4 regions of the Staphylococcus dromedarii genome follow, and region 1 is predicted to be linked to each of the others. Evidence: predicted binding sites of a transcription regulator. Region 1 holds the regulator's gene; each other region holds the start of a gene.

Region 1 (3,389 bases):
TAATGGGAACGGACATACCATTCCAACTGTACCTAATTCATAGACCAAGTTTATATCTCCTTTAACTCTATATTATGCATTGACTGACTGTGCTTTTACACTTTGTGTTTGTTGACGTGCTGCACGTAATGGTTTGACAAATAAGAAGTAACTCATAAACCATGTTCCTAAAATCATAGATGCTAATCCGATCCAGCCTTGCCAAGATAATGCTGCTGTAGCAACAAGACCATTCCCGATTGAACATCCGCCTGCAACGGCTGCACCAAATCCCATAAATGTACCACCGATGGCACTGTTACGAATTGTTTTAATGTCCGGTAAACGCCATTTAAATTCACGTGAACCTTTCGCTGCAATATATGAACCAACTAAAATACCAAGTACAAGGAAAACGCCCCAGTCTAATACTGATACATTCCCTGTTGTTAAAAATTGAACGATGTGTGCAGATGGTGTTGTAATACCAAGTCCACCATCACGACCTGTTGAACCACTCATTGGCCAAGCAATCATCGCGATAAGACCTATTGCAATCGCCGCAACAAATGGATGATAACGACGTTCAAATAATAAATGACGTACACCAGTATAACGTTGTTTTAATTTTGGTACAGCAATTGTAGGTTTTGGTTTACGCAATGTTTTAACCACTACAAATACTGTGATTGCAACAAGAAGTACTAACCATACCCAATAAGGGATACCTGTAGAAGTAGACATATCTGCATTTGCTACTGTTGTACTTTGTAAACTGTCATTCAACGGTGCTAAAACACCAAATTTGGTAATCGCTGCAAATAAGGCATAGAAACCTAATGCGATCCAGCTACCGATTAGACCTTCACCAGCACGATAATAAGTACCCGTTGCACAACCACCAGCTAAAATAATACCAATCCCAAAGATAAATGACCCAACGATTGTTCCTACAATTGGGAATGATCCATTATCAATTGTAATCAAACCTGCTGATTGTAATGCAAAAATGCCGACTGCTTGAATTGATATTGCAATGAGTAAGGCATAAAACATTTTATTATTTTTTGTACATACATGTCACGGAATCCACCTGTTAAGCAAAAACGTGTACGCTGCATCACAAACCCTAATAATGATCCAACTATTAAACCACTAATAATAGTCCAAAGCATTCCGTCAACCTCCTATTTCCGATTAATAATATAAGAATTGTAAAGAATATAATATGAAAATGCAAGAGATTGTGTAAAATTGTACATTTTTCTATTACATATCGATGGAAATAACAAAAGGCATGATCAATCTGTACAATTTCAGTGTTCAAGAAGTAGAATTCTCAACAGAACTGGGAACATAAAGTTTTCGTCGTGTCCCTGTAAAAGTAATTAGATATGTAGTAGATGTAGACACATATCAATCAACTACTACACCATTTAGGAATTCTTTTTATTTCCTGCTCTGATTTTACTGGAATTCTAACCACTCCTTTCATAATCTCATCCTTAAAAAAGCATAAAAAAAACCTCAAAATTCAAGTTTCTGAATTTTGATGGCTATTTTCTTACATATTCAATGATCTATGTTGAATGCATTATGCCTTAGAATGCATTATGCCTTAATTGTTGAATTGTAATTTTTCATAAAGAATAATAACGATTGAAGCTCTACGCCTAAGTCAATTTGATGTACTTGAACACTCTTTGGTACTTGTACACGTTTTGGTGTAAAGTTAAGAATCCCTTTGATACCAGCTTCGACAAGTTGGTCTGTGACTGCTTGTGCAGCTGATTCTGGTGTGGCGATAATTACGACTTCAAGCTTTTCTTTCTTAATAATATCTGTCATGTCTGACATTGGTTTAACAACGACGTTACCAACCGTTTCACCGATTACTTCTGGACGTATATCAAATGCTTCTGTAATTGTCATATCATCATGGATGGAAAAGTTATAAGTGATCAATGCATGTCCGAGGTTACCGACACCTACAATGCCAATGTGGATCTCTTCTGCATCACTTAATTCTGATTTGAAGAAGTCTAGAAGGTTGTCAATGTTATAGCCATATCCCTTTTTGCCGAGTTCACCAAAATACGAAAAGTCACGTCTAATCGTAGCTGAATCAATATTCAATCCTTCACTGATTGCTTTTGAATTCACACGATTTTCACCTTTAGCTTTTAACGTGTTTACAAAACGATAATATAAAGGTAAGCGTTTCAAGGTTGCTCTTGGAATTTTCACCGTTTCTTTAGCCATTACACAGTCCTCCAAAAATATTTCTAAAAACACATGTGATACATTTCACAGTATAACAGTATTATTATAACTGACTTTGTCTCAGAAAGAAACATTTACATTTTGATAGGCAAATAATTTATTGTACAATATATGTTAATGAAAGGAGCATCCTCACATGATATTAATGCAACTCAGTCAAATTTCGAAGTCCTTTGATGGTGAGACCATTTTTGACGATGTAAACTTTGAAGTCAAAACAGGTGAACGCATTGGCATTGTCGGCCGTAATGGTGCTGGTAAGTCAACATTAATGAAAATCATTGCTGGTGTGGAATCATATGAAAGTGGCCACATTTCAAAAATTAAAAACTTAAAAATGGGTTATCTCACTCAACAAATGACACTCAATACACAAAACACAGTGTTTGATGAGATGTTACAACCATTTGAGCATCTCAAACAATTGGGTGAGAAGATGCAAGTAGAGACAGATTGGCTTGCACAACACGCGGATCGCTATGATACGGATGCTTATCAAGAACATATGAATCGTTACGAAACCATTTCGAATGAATTTGAAAAACTAGGCGGCTATGACTATGAGCGTAAAATAAAAACGGTGCTGAACGGCCTGCATTTTACAGAATCAGATTATAATCGCCCTGTTAATGACTTTAGTGGTGGGCAAAAAACACGTCTGTCACTGGCACAAATGTTGTTACGTGAGCCTGATTTATTGTTACTTGATGAGCCGACAAACCATCTGGATATGGAGACGACTGCATGGTTGGAAGACTATTTAAAGTTTTTCAAAGGTGCTATTGTGATCATTTCGCATGACCGTTACTTCTTAGATAAAATCGTGACACAAATTTATGATGTTTCTTTAGGTGAAGTAAAACATTATGTTGGAAATTATGCAAAGTTTATTGCCCAGCGTGACCAATACTACCAAAAGCGATTAGCAGAATATGAACGTCAACAAGATGAGATTAAACGTTTAGAAACATTTGTTAAGAAAAATATCACACGTGCTTCTACAAGTGGCATGGCAAAAAGCCGACGTAAGGTTCTAGAAAAAATGACACGTATTGAAAAACCAATGCTAGACGCAAGAAGTGCTGATATCCGATTTGATTTTGATCGTAATACAGGTAACGATGTCA
Region 2 (3,389 bases), 330 kb from region 1:
ATTTGGTAAAGATGCATTAGCGCAAACTGGAACAGCTTTAGCAAATGTAGGTAAAGTGACATTTGATGTTGAAAAGGGTCAATTAAGCAACGTGAAAGCGACATTGATCAATGTGAAAGATGTAGCAGATGTAACACCGAATGCTGCATTGAAGGCGCAGTTAGATAAAGCAAATGCTGAATATTTAGAAGCGACTTCTGAAGTGATTATTCCAAATAATAAGGTAGATTTCAAAGGTGAACGTGATGATGTGCGTACACAAGAAACGAACCTAGGTAATGCAGTAGCAGATGCAATGGAAGCATATGGTCAGCACGGTTTCAGTACACCATCAGACTTCGCTGTGACAAATTCAGGTGGTATTCGTGCCTCTATCGCACCAGGTACAGTGAAATTGAGTGATATCATTACAGTATTGCCATTTGGTAACACAATTGCTCAAATCAAAGTGACAGGTGACAATGTATTAAAAGCATTTGAACATAGCTTGAGCGCACCAACACAAACGGTTGACGGTAAAACACAATTTACAGCCAATGGTGGTTTATTGCAGATTTCGAATAGTGTTCGTGTTTACTACGATATCAACAAAGAACCTGGACAACGTGTAAATGAAGTACAAGTGTTAAATAAAAAGACAGGTCAATATGAACCACTTGATTTAAAATGCGTGTACAACGTGGCAACGAACGACTTTACAGCATCAGGTGGCGATGGTTTTGATATGTTTGGTGGCCCACGTGAAGAAGGTGTATCACTAGATAAGGTTATGGCAGATTACTTAAAAACAGCTGACTTATTACAATATGATACAACGGAACCACAACGTATGATTATGGGACAACCGGATGCAACACCAACACAACCTGGAACGGTTAAACCAAGTGATTCAACACAAGCATCTAAACCAACAATACCAGGTAAAGTAGTACCATTCCCAACGCCATCGAAACAACCGGCTGCTACGGGGGAAAATGGTAACGTTGCTGTTGGAAACAATGGTGACAACATGATGAAAACATCAACAGAAACAATGATGACATCAACTAAGTCAGCTGAGTTATCACATCAGAATGTAGTACCAATGACAGGACAATCTGTAGAGATGCAAAATATGGCACAAAGTCATCATGAAGACATGTTACCTCACACAGGTAATACTTCAGGAGGAACACTTGCATTTGGATACTTATGTATCGGTGCAGGCTTGTATATGATGAGACGTAAACAAGCAATGTAATATCAATTTCAACAACAAATAATAAATGGACAGTACTTCTTGAAGAGAGGTTGCTGTCCATTTTCACAATTCAAGCGCAAAGTGAGAAACATTATCAACTAGGCGTAGCAAGGGATACAAGAGTTTGTGAAAAAATAAACAACTAGGGAAAACAGAAATAGAAATAGGTAATTCCCTAGTATCGTGAAAAAAATAGCAAAGGTACAATGGACATAATAAGGAAAGCCTATGTCTATTGAGGAGGATGAATATGGCAAAATTTGGATTAAACTTTTTTAAGCCGACTGAAAAGTTCAATGGTAATTGGTCAGTTTTGGAACACAAAAGCCGTGAATGGGAAAAGATGTACAGAGAAAGATGGAGTCATGACAAAGTCGTACGTACAACACATGGTGTTAACTGTACGGGATCATGCTCATGGAAAGTGTTTGTAAAGAATGGTGTCATCACTTGGGAGAACCAACAAATTGACTATCCAAGTTGTGGACCAGATATGCCAGAATTCGAACCTCGTGGCTGTCCACGTGGTGCGTCGTTCTCATGGTATGAATACAGCCCACTACGTATTAAATATCCATACGTAAGAGGTAAATTATGGGAACTATGGAAACAAGCATTAAGTGAACATGAAGATCCGATTAAAGCATGGGCGTCTATCGTTGAAGATGAGAAGAAAACACGTATTTATAAATCAGCACGTGGTAAAGGTGGCCATGTGCGTGCAAACTGGAGAGACGTAGCGCAACTTATTTCAGCACAATTAATCTACACAATTAAGAAAGATGGTCCAGACCGTATCGCAGGATTCACACCAATTCCAGCGATGTCTATGATCAGTTATGCAGCTGGTGCACGTTTCATCTCATTACTTGGTGGAGAAATGTTAAGTTTCTACGACTGGTATGCGGATTTACCACCAGCATCTCCACAAATCTGGGGTGAACAAACAGACGTACCAGAATCAAGTGACTGGTATAATGCAGCATACATTATGATGTGGGGTTCTAACGTACCATTAACACGTACACCAGATGCCCACTTCATGACAGAAGTTCGTTATAAAGGTGCAAAAGTTGTTTCAGTAGCACCTGACTATGCAGAAAACGTTAAGTTTGCGGATAACTGGTTAGCGCCAAACCCTGGTACTGACGCAGCGATCGCACAAGCTATGACACACGTTATCATGCAAGAATTCTATGAAGATGAACCATCTGAAATGTTCATCAACTATGCAAAACAATATTCAGATATGCCTTTCGTGATTCGTTTGGATAAAGATGCGAATGGCTACAAAGCTGGTCGTTTCTTACGTTCAAGTGACTTCGGTAGCACTTCTGAAAACAGTGAATGGAAACCAGTCGTATTCGATACGTTAACAGATACAATTCAAGTGCCAAACGGTACAATGGGTCAACGTTGGGAAGAAGGCAAGCAATGGAACCTTAAGTTAGAAAATGAACAAGGTGAAAAAATCGATCCAGCTATGACAGTAGCAACAGGTGAATATGCGCTTGCAACAATTCAATTCCCTTACTTCGACAATGCAGGTAACGGTGTATTCGAACGTCCAATTCCAGTGCGTAAAATGACATTGGCAAATGGAGAAGAAACACTTGTTACAACAATTTATGACTTAATGGCATCACAATATGGTGTGAAACGTTTCGGTCATGAATTAGAAGCTAAAGGCTTTGAAGATGCAGCATCATTCTACACACCTGCATGGCAAGAAAAAGTAACAGGCGTAAAAGCAGACGTTGTAACACAAGTTGCACGTGAATTTGCTCAAAACGCAATTGATACAGGCGGCCGCTCAATGATCATCATGGGTGCAGGTATCAACCACTGGTTTAACTCTGATACGATTTATCGTGCAATCCTTAACCTTGTTGTGTTATGTGGTTGTCAAGGTGTTAACGGTGGTGGTTGGGCTCACTACGTTGGACAAGAAAAATGTCGTCCAATTGAAGGTTGGAGCACAATTGCATTCGCGAAAGACTGGCAAGGTCCACCGCGTTTACAAAACGGTACAAGCTGGTTCTACTTCGCAACAGATCAATGGAAATATGAAGAATCTGGCGTAGATCGTCTTGCATCACCACTTGCAGAAAACATCAAGTTACAACACCCTGCAGACTACAATGTTCTT
Region 3 (3,389 bases), 610 kb from region 1:
CTGGGGCTTACCCTGAAGAAGCAGTTATCGCGATGAATAACATCGCACTTGCAGCAGAGCAAGCACAAGACTACAAAAAATTACTATCTGATCGTACAAAACTTGTTGAAACATCACTTGTTAATGCCATTGGTGTGTCAACAGCGCATACAGCACTTAACTTGAATGTAAAAGCGATCGTTGCTGCTACTGAAAGTGGTCATACAGCACGTACGATTTCTAAATATCGTCCAAAATCAGATATTATTGCAGTGACACCAAGAGCAACAACTGCGAGACAATGTTCATTAATTTGGGGTGTTTACCCAGTGATCCGTGAAGGTATTTACACAACAGATGAAATGTTGAACAATGCAGTTGCAACAGCTGTTGAAACAGAACGTGTTGTAAATGGTGATTTAATTATCATCACTGCAGGTGTCCCTACAGGTGAGTCAGGTACAACTAACTTAATGAAACTTCACTTGATTGGTGAGGATTTAGCAAGTGGACAAGGTATCGGACGTACATCAGCAGTTGGTCGTACAGTCGTTGTTAACGATGCATCAGAATTAGAAGGTAAAAATCTTGATGGTGCCATTATCGTCACACCTTCAGTGGATGATGCGATTGTACCTTACTTAGATGGTGTAGCAGCATTAGTTACTGAAGAAGGCGGCTTAACGTCACCAAGTGCGATTATTGGTTTAGAAAAATCATTGCCAACAATCGTAGGTGTACAAGATGTTACATCAGTTATTCCTGATAACGTATTTGTCACAGTAGATGCTGCACAAGGTAAAGTATTTGAAGGATATGCAAACGTTCTATAATTGAAACAATGTATTTTAATATTAAGCAGTTGTAACCCTATATAAAATGGTTTTACAACTGCTTTTTTGGTATTACTTTATAATATTTTGAACAGCTAAAAAAGCATATTTTATTAATATCATATTTAATTATAGTTTATGATAAATAAATGAAAAGGCGTACAAAATGTGATTGGATCGTGTATGAAAACATATAGAAAACCTGATAATATCCCGTTTGCAAGGCATATAAGGTTCATAATAGACAATATTATTAGATAATTCTGAAGATGTTAGTTCTTAAGTTGTTCACAAATTTGCTAAAATTAGATATAATATGTTTATGAAAGCCGTTACATTAGAGCGAATATACAGTAAAGGGGAAATTACTATGGCAGAATTAATCAGAGGTTTAGAAGGGGTTATTGCAGCCGAAACAAAAATTAGTTCGATCATTGATAGTCAATTAACATATGCGGGGTATGATATTGATGATTTAGCTGAAAATGCATTATTTGAAGAAGTGATGTTCTTGCTATGGAATTATCGTTTGCCAAACGAGCAAGAACTGAAAGAATTAAAAGAAAAGTTATATAAATATATGACTTTGAATCCACGTATGTACAGCCATTTTGAGGAGTACACAACTGATCAAGTACACCCAATGACGGCGCTACGTACTTCATTATCTTATCTTGCACATTTTGATGAGAATGCAGATCAAAATGATGAAGAAGCGATCAGAGAGCGTGCGATTCGTATTCAAGCGAAAGTGGCTTCTTTAGTGACATCTTTCTCACGTGTTCGTGAAGGTAAAGAGCCAGTTAAGCCTGACCCATCATTAAGCTATGCAGCTAACTTCTTATACATGTTACGTGGTGAAAAACCAACAGATGTAGAAGTTGAAGGTTTTAACAAGGCACTTATCTTACATGCTGACCATGAATTGAACGCTTCAGCATTTACAGCACGTTGTACGGTGTCTTCATTATCTGATATGTATTCTGGTGTAACAGCGGCTATCGGTTCTCTTAAAGGACCATTACATGGTGGTGCAAATGAGCAAGTAATGCGCATGTTATTTGAAATTGGTTCAATTGACAAAGTGGATGCGTATTTAGAAAATGCATTTGCAAACAAACAAAAAATTATGGGCTTTGGTCACCGTGTATACAAAAATGGCGATCCACGTGCCAAATACTTAAAAGAAATGAGTCGTAAAATTACAGAAGAAACAGGTCAAAAAGAACTTTTCGAAATGTCTGTGAAAATTGCTGACATTATTAAAGAAGAAAAAGGACTTTTACCAAACGTTGACTTCTATAGTGCGACTGTTTATCACAGCATGGGTATCGACCATGACTTGTTTACACCAATCTTTGCAGTGAGCCGTACTTCTGGATGGACTGCACATATCATTGAACAACTTGCAAATAACCGCATTATCCGTCCACGTGCGAACTATGTTGGTGAAACAAAACGTAAGTATGAACCAATCGAAAATCGCTAAAATATTTTCAAACTAAACAATTAAACTACTTTTTGGAGGTTATTTAACAATGAGTGAAAAAATCGTTAAAACAGACAGTGGATTACAAGTACCGGATCAACCAATTATCCCATTTATTATTGGGGACGGTATTGGACCAGATATCTGGCAAGCAGCAAGCCGTGTGATTGATGAAGCGGTGAAGAAAGCGTATGACGGTAAGAAAGAAATCGCTTGGAAAGAAGTATTAGCAGGTCAAAAAGCATTTGATGAAACAGGCGAATGGTTACCAGCTGAAACTTTAGACACAATCAAGTCATACTTAATCGCAATTAAAGGACCGTTAACAACACCAATCGGCGGAGGTATTCGTTCTCTAAATGTTGCATTACGTCAAGAGTTAGACTTATTTACATGCTTACGTCCAGTACGTTGGTTCCAAGGGGTACCATCACCTGTTAAACGTCCAGAAGATACGGATATGGTCATCTTCCGTGAAAATACTGAAGATATTTATGCGGGTATCGAGTTCAAAGAAGGTTCTGATGAAGTGAAAAAAATCATCGACTTCTTACAAAATGAAATGGGTGCTAAAAACATTCGTTTCCCAGAATCATCAGGTATCGGTATTAAACCAGTTTCTAAAGAAGGTACAGAACGTTTAGTTCGTGCAGCGATCCAATATGCTTTAGATAATAACCGTAAGTCTGTAACACTTGTTCACAAAGGTAACATCATGAAATTTACAGAAGGTGCTTTCAAACAATGGGGTTACGACTTAGCTGAAGCAGAATTTGGTGATAAAGTATTCACATGGCAACAATATGATCGCCTTGTAGAATCAGAAGGTAAAGATGCTGCAAATGCTGCTCAAGAAAAAGCAGAACAAGAAGGTAAAATCATTGTGAAAGATTCTATCGCAGACATCTTCTTACAACAAATCTTAACACGTCCTGCTGAACATGATGTTGTGGCAACAATGAACTTAAATGGTGACTACATTTCAGATGCATTAGCTGCACAAGTAGGTGGTATTGGTATCGCACCAGGTGCAAACATCAACTACGAAACAGGTCATGCGATCTTTGAAGCAACACATGGTACAGCAC
Region 4 (3,389 bases), 470 kb from region 1:
AATTATACAATTTTGTCCAAGAAATTGAATGTTTTTTTACTAATGTTCTAAGATTATATCATAAAGATATTGTCTCAATTCCAGTATTTTGCCTATAAAAAAACAAGCAAGTAGAACACATCATCTACCTACTTGTTTTGTGATTAGCTATCTATCAAACACCTAAAATTGTTTTAATCAATAAACCAACGCAGACGGTTGTCGCAATTAAGAAGAAACCTGGTAATAGGAAGCTTGTTGTTTTTGTTGAACGCGTTTCATCGACATCAACCGCAAAGAGAATAGTTGGTTGCGCTGGAATCACAAAGTTAACATTCAATGTTTGTACGATTGCTAGGAAGAATGTTGGCGGAATGCCTAGTGTCATCACAATCGGCACCATGATAGAAGCTGTTGCTGATTGTGAAATCACGACCATCGATACAAGGCCAACAAATAAAATAAGAAGCCATGGTGCTTGTTCCACGAGTCCACCGATTTGCGTTTCCATAATATCGCGGTTAGATGGTGCACTAAAAATCGTTGCACCTAACCAACCAGGTCCTAATACCGCAAATAATGCACCAATTGCAGCCTGTGTGATGTGTGAATTTAATATTTCATTTGGCTGAATTTTAATCAATAATAAGTTAATCATTGCACTCATATACATAAAGAGTTGTACGAGATCCGTCATCTGTAACTTCACAATCTCACCATCAATTTTAAATGAAGGGCCTAACTCAGGGAAAATACCAAATGTTAAAATACATCCCACTGCAACGATGAATGATAATACGCCTAACTTCACACGTGTTGAATAAGTTTTTGCTGTGTCATCTTCTACAATTTTTTGTAACATGGTCTGTGCTTGACGCTCATCCATTTTTGTTTCTCCAACAAATGTGATAAAGATACTTAAGATGACCATACTAATCAATGCAGTTGGTAAGACAATCGATAAATATCGGCCCATCGTAATACCTAATCCTGCAAATTCTGAAATCATATATGCTGTCGCTGAGGCTGCCGGACTACATAACAATGCAATGTTAGCTGTTAATACCGATGCAGTCAGTGGCTTTTTCGGTTTAATACGTGCTTTTAAAGCTGTTTTCGCAATAATCGGCTCTAATGAAAGTGCAATATTGGCTGTCCCAATACCAAACACAAATAAAAAGACGATCATCGGCGCAATGAAGATAATTGATTTTGGGAAACGTTCAATGACTTTAGAGGCTAAATGAACAAGGTAGTCAATCCCACCTGTTGCTTGAAGTGTACCACCTGCAATCCCAATTGAAAGGATAATCAACACGGCTGTTACTGGTGCTGAACCGGGTGATAAACCAAAACCAAATATCATCACAAGCTGTGCGACAATCGCAAAGATCCCGCAACCAAGGGCGCCTGCTGTACGCAACCCAAGAACAATTGCAAGGACCATAATTATGATTTCTATACTAAAAAGAAGCATTCTTTTTCTTCCTCTTTCCACTTTATAATGTGAATATTTTAACATAATACTATCTACTTGATAATGTCATTTTTATACGCTTTTTGACATATTTGTTAACATCTCAGTACTTTAACAAGAGCAGTTTATTTTCTTATCTTTTGGGGATATGTTAGGTTATGAACGTGATTAAAACATGATATTGAAGTAATAAGAGGGATACTGAACCATATTAAAGAAGTATGCCTCATAAATTTGTTAAACACACATCACACGATGCTTCATTCTCGAAAGGTGGAAACAACATGGAAATTTTAAAAGATAAAGTCGCAGTCATTACGGGAGCAAGTAGCGGAATCGGTGCAGCCATCGCACAAAAACTGAATGACAATGGTGTCAAGATTGCTTTACTCTCACGTAATGAAGATAAAATGAATGACATTGCAGAAGATTTTACAGATGCTTTAATGATTCCAACAGATGTCACAGATCGTAAAGCGGTTGAACAAGCTATTGAACATACGATGGCACACTTTGGACAAGTTGACTTTCTTATCAACAGTGCTGGCTTAATGACTTCTTCAGCGATTACAAAAGGCGATGTGACTGGCTGGGATGCAATGATCGATGTAAATGTTAAAGGGACACTCTATGCAATCAACGCAGTCATGCCACATCTTCAAGCACAATCAAGTGGTCATATTGTCAATATTTCTTCTATCTCAGGATTTGAAGTAACAAAAGTAAGTACACTTTACAGCGCAACAAAAGCTGCTGTTCATGCCATTACGCAAGGCCTTGAAAAAGAGTTAGCACGTACAGGCATTCGCTCAACAAGTATTTCACCAGGTATGGTAGACACACCACTCAATGAAGGCTACGACTTTGGTGATCGTAAAATGCTTGAGGCTCAAAATATTGCCGATGCGGTACTCTACGCACTCACACAACCTGCACATGTCAATGTAAATGAAATAACAGTGCGCCCTGTCTAAAATAGTTTGGTCGCAAAATACCGTCGTATATCATATGGTGTTTGAGAAGAAAGAGTAGATCACTCAACTTCTCTCACCATTTTTTTGTTCTCACACAATTGACATATCTTTCAGAAAATTCTAGAATTATTTTAAAACGGTTTTAAAACAAGGAGGATGTCAAATGACGAAAATTGCTATTGCTGGAGCAGGTGCGATGGGAAGTCGTATTGGTAGTTACATCAAACGTGCGGGATATGATGTCACACTGATTGATACGTGGCCAGATCATGTTCAAGCTATTAATGAAAAAGGATTAGAAATCCAAACAGAAACGGATACATATACTGTAGACATTCCTGCTGTTTTACCAACAGATGTCACAGACACATTTGATTTAATCGTAATTCTTACAAAATCTATGCAATCTGAAGAAATGATTCACCAATTGAAAGACAAAGGCGCTATTCATCAAGACACTGCAATTCTCACAATGATGAATGGTCTCGGACATGATGAACGATTCGCTAAAATTGTCCCACATGAACAAGTCTTTTTAGCTGTAACGATGTGGACAGCTGGTATGCGTGGCCCTGGACAAATCTTACTTGAAGGACAAGGGAGTATCGAACTACAACGTGCAGATGGTCAGGCAGATGAGCGTACTGAAAGCATCAACAAAATTTTTAACGATGCAGGGCTGAATGCGAAGATCAGCGACAATGTATTCCAATCTATCTGGTCTAAAGCAACCTTAAACAGTGTGTTAAATCCACTGTGTAGTATTTTGAATAAAACGATTTATGAATTCGGTAGTTACGAAAACGCTCGTGATATGGTTATCCCTGTCATTGATGAAATTGTTGCCGTTGCGAAAGCACGTGGTATTGAACTTGATGGCAACGCATTGCTTGAAAAAATTGAAGCTGCCTACCCTAAAGAAACACAAGGCTTACACTATCCATCTATGCACCAAGATT

What was found. Region 1 encodes Rex, which represses fermentation and respiration genes when NADH is low (regulators of the CRP and FNR family bind a similar motif). Its sites were predicted from a motif close to TTGTGAAATATTTCACAA; they were not measured.
Region 2: the regulator Rex is predicted to act here: its motif matches at 1,365-1,382, upstream of MUA88_RS09825 (nitrate reductase subunit alpha).
Region 3: the regulator Rex is predicted to act here: its motif matches at 1,089-1,106, upstream of MUA88_RS05000 (citrate synthase).
Region 4: the regulator Rex is predicted to act here: its motif matches at 1,484-1,501, upstream of MUA88_RS10465 (anaerobic C4-dicarboxylate transporter family protein).

What each region holds. Positions count from the first base shown of each region.
Region 1 covers NZ_CP094718.1:1,631,192-1,634,580, forward strand. Annotated here, with positions in the region: gene MUA88_RS08105 (sulfurtransferase TusA family protein) at 1-48, opposite strand, end outside; partial or broken gene MUA88_RS08110 (YeeE/YedE family protein) at 73-1,154, opposite strand; gene MUA88_RS08115 (redox-sensing transcriptional repressor Rex) at 1,591-2,241, opposite strand; gene abc-f (ribosomal protection-like ABC-F family protein) at 2,399-3,389, shown strand, end outside.
Region 2 covers NZ_CP094718.1:1,958,235-1,961,623, reverse strand. Annotated here, with positions in the region: gene MUA88_RS09830 (5'-nucleotidase C-terminal domain-containing protein) at 1-1,240, shown strand, start outside; gene MUA88_RS09825 (nitrate reductase subunit alpha) at 1,491-3,389, shown strand, end outside.
Region 3 covers NZ_CP094718.1:1,022,367-1,025,755, forward strand. Annotated here, with positions in the region: gene pyk (pyruvate kinase) at 1-812, shown strand, start outside; gene MUA88_RS05000 (citrate synthase) at 1,183-2,301, shown strand; gene icd (NADP-dependent isocitrate dehydrogenase) at 2,351-3,389, shown strand, end outside.
Region 4 covers NZ_CP094718.1:2,100,431-2,103,819, forward strand. Annotated here, with positions in the region: gene MUA88_RS10465 (anaerobic C4-dicarboxylate transporter family protein) at 155-1,456, opposite strand; gene MUA88_RS10470 (SDR family oxidoreductase) at 1,741-2,430, shown strand; gene MUA88_RS10475 (ketopantoate reductase family protein) at 2,594-3,389, shown strand, end outside.